Regions from separate parts of the Marinomonas profundi genome, predicted to be linked through region 2. Evidence: predicted binding sites of a transcription regulator. Region 2 holds the regulator's gene; the other holds the start of a gene.
What was found. Region 2 encodes sigma-54, which starts transcription at its own class of promoters, with help from an activator protein. Its sites were predicted from a motif close to TGGCACNNNNNTTGCTNT; they were not measured.
Positions count from the first base shown of each region.

Region 1: a site for sigma-54 is predicted at 2,256-2,273, ahead of J8N69_RS00395 (ANTAR domain-containing response regulator). Genes of this name have one in related genera too.

Region 1 is NZ_CP073013.1:83,969-87,199, reverse strand. It holds gene J8N69_RS00405 (HlyD family type I secretion periplasmic adaptor subunit) at 1-1,318, shown strand, start outside; gene J8N69_RS00400 (response regulator transcription factor) at 1,424-2,059, shown strand; gene J8N69_RS00395 (ANTAR domain-containing response regulator) at 2,314-2,919, shown strand; gene J8N69_RS00390 (CmpA/NrtA family ABC transporter substrate-binding protein) at 2,916-3,231, shown strand, end outside.
Region 2 is NZ_CP073013.1:3,006,326-3,009,556, forward strand. It holds gene mgtE (magnesium transporter) at 1-609, opposite strand, end outside; gene J8N69_RS13970 (HPr family phosphocarrier protein) at 614-883, opposite strand; gene ptsN (PTS IIA-like nitrogen regulatory protein PtsN) at 893-1,342, opposite strand; gene J8N69_RS13980 (RNA polymerase factor sigma-54) at 1,360-2,850, opposite strand; gene lptB (LPS export ABC transporter ATP-binding protein) at 2,926-3,231, opposite strand, start outside.

The sequences.
Region 1 (3,231 bases), 730 kb from region 2:
ATCAATTGCGCAAAGTGATTTAGACTATTTGACCGATCGTAATGCGGCTTTAATGCTAAAAGCGCCTCGTGGCGGGCGGATTATTTTATGGGTGGTTTTCATCTTTGTGGCGGTTGCTCTGGTATGGGCGAACCATGCCTCGCTAGACGAGGTAACCGTCGGTGAAGGCAAGGTCATTCCTTCGAGCCAAGTGCAGCAAATTCAAAATCTAGAAGGAGGGATTCTAAAAGACATTCGTGCCCAAGTGGGGCAGGTTGTTGAAATGGGTCAGGTGTTGATGACGATTGAGAATACGGAAGCCTTGTCTTCATTGCGGGAGCAACAGGCGGAAGTGATTAACCTACAGGTTCGTGCGATTCGTTTACAAGCTGAGTCTGAAGGTATTTCTCCTAATTTTGATGTTGATTTGATAAAACAAGCCCCATTGGTGGTGAACCGAGAATTGGATTTATACAACAATCGCCTAACCTCTTTGCAGGCGAGTCAAGTTGGCTTTCAACAACAAATAGAACAGAAGAAACAAGAGATTGTCGAGTTACAAGCCAAGTTAGAGAATTTAAAGCAGAGCTTTGCTTTTTCTAAAGAGGAACTGGCGTTAACGCGTCCAGCGTTTGAACAGGGGGCGGTTTCAAGGGTTGAGCTGTTGCAATTGGAGCGAGAAGTGAATCAATTGCAAGGGGATTTAGAAGCAGCGCAATTGGCCGCTCCTAGAGCGTTGTCGGCATTAAAAGAAGCGCAAAGTAAGCTCAAAGAAAGTGCTGCGACGTTCCGAGCGGAGGCCCAAGAAGATTTAACCGGGGTGCGCAGTAAACTAGACCAACTAAGAGAAGCGAGCGTGTCACTTGAAGATAAAGTCTCAAGAACACAGGTGCGTTCGCCAGTAAAAGGGATTGTCAAACAACTGCAAATTAACACGGTAGGTGGCGTGATAAAACCGGGCATGAATCTGATGGAAATAGTGCCAATAGAAGATTCTTTATTGATTGAGGCAAGGGTACGTCCTGAGAATATTGGTTTTATACAGCCCAATTTTAATGCCGTGGTAAAACTTTCTGCGTATGACTTCGCTATTTTTGGTGGCCTGCATGGCAAGGTGGAAAATATCAGTGCTGATACCATCTTAGATGAGGAAGGCAACAGCTTTTATTTGGTTAGGGTGAAAACAGACAAAAATTATTTAGGCACAGAGCAGGCGCCTTTGCCGATTATTCCGGGTATGCAAGCAACAGTAGACATTATTACTGGTAAGAAAACCTTGTTGGATTATCTGTTAAAGCCGGTTTTAAAGGCGAAGCAAAACGCGCTTCGTGAGCGTTAATTACAAAAAAATCTAGTGGCTCGATAGAAAATAACAAATGTTAACATTTCATTTGTATTTGCTGGTTAAAATAGTCAAATCGCACTTAAAGGGACGAGATTCATTTTGAACATTTTGTGTTGGAATACAAACGAAGATGTATGGAAGCATTGGAAACAAATCGTCAGTTCTAGTGTTGTATTGGCTCGTGTTGAGACGTTGGCTGATACACAGGATGCGCTATCAATGGCGTCGGCAGACTTTCGTTATTGTTTTGTTTATTTAGACGATCAAAACTTTTCGAAGCAAGTTGAAGAGGTTGTCGCCTTGCGATTGGCTTTTCCTCAACAAAAACTTATCGTATTTCCCAACCAATCTAGTCAATCTGCGGCGCTGAGGCTTTTTTCTGTTGGGGTGAACGGGCAATGTGCTCCTTATATTGGTAAAGAGCAGTTGTCTTTGGTTTTGTCCGTGATTGATTCGGGTGAAATTTGGGGCGGGAAAGCGTTTATCCAGCAGTTAATTATGCAGTCGGCAGGTGTTTCATCTTCTGCTGACGGTAGCCTTCGAAGCTTGTCGGAACGTGAATGGGATGTCGCGCAATATGTGGCTAAAGGTTTGTCTAATAAGCACATTGCGTCAGCGATGAATATTACCGAACGCACGGTAAAAGCCCATCTGACGTCTATTTTCAAAAAGACAGATACGAAAGATAGGTTGTCACTTGCTTTGTTGGCAAAGCGATATGACACGGCGCTTTAATCTATAAAACGCCATGGTTTATTAAAACACGGTATTTAACACATATTGTGTGCATTGATTTGGTTCTTGAGACTTTTAATCTGCACTTTTTTTGCACACCATCGTGCTTTCTCTTCTTAAATCCCTATTTTATTTGTCTTTAAAGCCCTAAATAGGCTTTTTTAGTCTCTTTTTGTCATTTCTTCGATTGTCAAAATGGCGCACATATTGCATCTGCTTAAAGGTCGTTTATTGTTTTTTTAAGAGAATGCACCATGCCAGCGCCCCCAGCAAAAGAGTTGACCGTAATGCTTGTTGATAATGAGCCCGCGCGAGCCGCTATTGTCGAGCAGGCGATGCTAGATAACGGTTATCGTGTTATTAGACGACTGGAAAATGCTAAAAATTTGACAGAAGCGGTGAATGAGTCCCAACCGGATATGGTGATTATTGATATTGAATCCCCTGACAGAGATATGTTGGAAAATATGTCCCGCCTTACTCAAGACAACCCGCGTCCCATTGTGATGTTCGCCGAAGAAGACGACTCTCGACACGTAGAGGCCGCCATTCGAGCGGGTGTCAGTGCGTATGTTGTTGACGGTGTCAACAGCGCGAGTGTGAAGGCATTGCTGCAAGTTGCCATTGCACGATTTCGAGAATTCCAAGCATTAAGGTCTGAACTGGAATCGGTAAAAACTCAGCTTGAGGATCGTAAGCTGATAGACAAAGCGAAAGGACTAATAATGAAACATCAAAAATGTGATGAGCCCGCTGCCTATCAAGCATTGAGAAAGCTAGCGATGGATCGCAGTCAGCGTATGACGGATGTGGCGCGAAATGTGATTGCGGTGATGGATTTGATGGGAGGTTCAAAATGAGCTTAGTGGAAACAAGTAATATCATGCAGAGTGCTGAGCCAGTGCGTATTGGTTTTATCCCGTTAATTGATTGTGCGCCCTTTGTGATTGCCCAGGAAAAGGGCTTTTTTACCCAAGAGGGCGTGGCGGTGGCGTTGTCGAAAGAAGCCTCCTGGGCCAGTATCCGCGATAAAGTGGCGTTCAACCTGCTCGATGGCGCGCATATGTTGGCCTCTATGCCGATTGCCGCCAGTTTGGGCATTGGTACGATCAAAACCGCCATGCAAACCAGCTTTACGGTGAGCCATAACGGCAATGGTATCACTGTGGCTA
Region 2 (3,231 bases):
GATGTCGCGTATGGTCGCGTTTGTATCAGACACCAGAAGCTTAGTCAGTGGGAGTATGCCCAAAAGGCGATCTGAACGACTGACGACCAGTAAGTTGTCCGTCATGTCTGGTAATGAGGTGTGCCTGCGCAAATATCGAAAAGCAATATCGACGGTGATGTTTGGCCGTATTGTAATCGTGTCGGTATTCATTAAGCCGCCAGCGGAATCTTCCGAGTAGCTTAATAAGGCTTCGACTCTTGCCCTGTCTTGACCTGACATCGAGGCAAGTACTTCTTTTACGACTTTTTCCGGTAAATGCTGGAGTAAATCGGCGAGGTCGTCACTTTCAAAATGTTCGGATACCGCGATAAGTCGCTCAGTATCCATATTTTTTAGGAATTGAATGCCAATATCTTCGCTGAGATATTGCAGTACTTCGCCTTCATTTTTTGCGTCAATCAGTTCCCATAGAAGCTTACGTTCTTTTGGTGGGGACGATTCTAGTAGTCGGGCAACGTCTTGTGCGGGCAGAGCGCCATTTAATAGATAGCGAATCTGCATAGTGGCACCGGACTCAAGGGATTCGGTGACTGTTTGCAGATGTGATAAAATGCTTTGCTCTGACATAGGGTTATTCGTCTTCACCAAAGCGGTTATTGATGAGATCTATAATGGCTTTGATTGCTTCGTTTTCATCATCGCCATTGGTCTTGATGCGAATTTCAGTGCCTTTTCCCGCTGCCAGCATCATCATCGCCATAATGCTTTTACCGTCAACATTACGGCCTTCTTTTTCGATGGTAATGTCACAAGAAAATTGGCTGGTGGTTTCGACCAGCTTGCCGGCTGCGCGGGCGTGTAGGCCCAGTTTATTGATAATGGTGATCGACTCTTCCTGCATACGCTTTTCCTATATTAAGGATTCAAAAATATCGAATAATTCTTGGTTGCTTTGGGCGCTGCGTAGCTTTTCTAATGCTTCCGCTGACTGCGCCAATTCGGCAATTTGCGCTAGGCTGGCAAGATGTTGATCGCATTCATTAGGTGGCACAATTAAAGCAAAAATAAGGTCAACGGCGCGTTTGTCAATTGAGTCAAAGTCAATTGGGCTTTGCAGCGACATCACTACGATGGCGGTATGGTTGGCGGACTCTAGGCGGCAGTGTGGAATGGCGATGCCATTGCCTATGCCGGTGCTGCCCAGTTTTTCTCGACCGAGTAGTGCATCATAAATCTCTTCATTGTTGCAATGCAGTCGATTGGCGGCGGTTTCGGCAATACTTTCTAGAACACGTTTTTTACTAACGATTTCTTGTTTTGCGAGAACAAGATCTGCTTTTAATAATGTTTTCAAGGACATGATAAAATGCTTTCCGTTTAGACCAGTCGTTTTCGTTCATTGGAAGGAGGGATGTTCATCGCCTCACGATATTTGGCGACAGTTCGTCTAGCGACCTGTATGCCTTGATCGGCCAAAATAGCCGCTAATTTATTATCACTTAAAGGTTTTTTTGCTGGCTCTTCAGCCACTAGTTTCTTAATCATAGCCCGTATCGCAGTAGAAGAACACTCTCCTCCAGAGGCGGTATTAACATGACTAGAAAAAAAGTATTTGAGCTCAAAAATGCCTTTTGGCGTATGCATGTATTTTTGTGTCGTCACGCGAGAAATAGTTGACTCGTGCATGCCGACTTCTTCGGCGACATCATGCAACACCATGGGTTTCATGGCTTCTTCGCCTAATTCGAAAAATTCAATTTGTCGATTAACAATACAGCTGGCCACTTTTAATAGGGTTTCATTACGGCTTTGTAAGCTTTTCATGAACCATTTGGCTTCTTGGAGTGATGTTTTTATGTAGCTTGCGTCTTCCGCTGTTGCGACCGTACTGACCATGGCTGAATAGGTTTCATTTATTTTAACCGGAGGCAATGCTTCGTTATTGAGCTCTACTTGCCAGACTCCTTGGTGTTTTTTCACTGAAACGTCAGGAATAACATAGTCGGTGTCATCGACATCAATCAGTGAGCCAGGGCGAGGGTTCAATTGTTGTATTAAGCTGACAACTTCTTTTAGTGCTTCCTCTTTTAGTTTGGTTTTACGGCTAAGTTGAACAAAGTCACGATTGCCTAACAGTGGCAGATAATGATTGATCAGGTTGTGGGTGCTTTTATAGAGCGGGTGGGTTCGAAAAGCTTCTAATTGAACCAGTAAGCAATCGCGCAGGTCGATTGAGCAAACACCCACAGGGTCAAAGCGCTGTAACCTGTGTTGGACGGCAATGACTTCTTCTATATCCAAATCTTCTAGCTCAGTACCCAACGATTCCCAAATGTCATCGGGGGAGATGCTTAAGTAGCCATCGGGCTGAACGCATTCAATGATGGCGTAGGCTATTTCTATGTCTCTGTCTGACATATGGGTGAGATTGAGTTGCCAGATTAAATGATCTTGAATGCTTTCGGCGGGCGCGTTGCGGCTTTCAAAGTCGCTTTCCCCTTCATAGCTATTGTTGTGATCACTGACCGCGGCGGAGCTTTGATAGGTGTCGTCCCAGTTACTGTCAATCGATAGTTCTTCTGGGATGTTTTCTGTCCATTCAGATTCTACCCCGGCTTCTTCGTTGCTGTTTTCGCCAGAAGCGTTGTCGGCCAAAGGGTCGGTGGCACTTTTTGATTCAATGCTGGCAGGGATATCTGTGTGGAGCGGCTCATCGTCATCTAGCTCAAGGAGTGGGTTAGACTCAAGGAACTCGTGAATTTCTTGCTTTAAATCCAACGTAGAAAGTTGCAGCAAACGAATCGCTTGTTGCAACTGAGGGGTCATAGTCAGCTGTTGACCCAGCTTTAACTGTAAAGACTGCTTCATAGAGCAACTCTTTTTATTTGAGTGAATTGGAACGAGTTGTGCATACTACTCCCTTTCTACAGCAATGATAAGGGGTTACAGGCGGAAGTCGTCGCCTAAATAGACCTTTTTTACTTGCTCGTTGTTAATGACCTCGTTGGCGTTGCCAGAGGCTATGATATAACCGTTGCCAACAATATAAGCTTTATCGCATATGTCTAGTGTTTCTCTGACATTGTGATCGGTTATTAAGACGCCGATGCCGCTTTCTTGGAGGTGTTTGATAATGAGTTTTATGTCTCCAACGGAGATGGGATCGACCCCGGCGAAGGGTTCGTCAAGTAAGATGAATTTGGGGTTCATCGCAACGGCACGGGCGATTTCTACACGACGTCTTTCTCC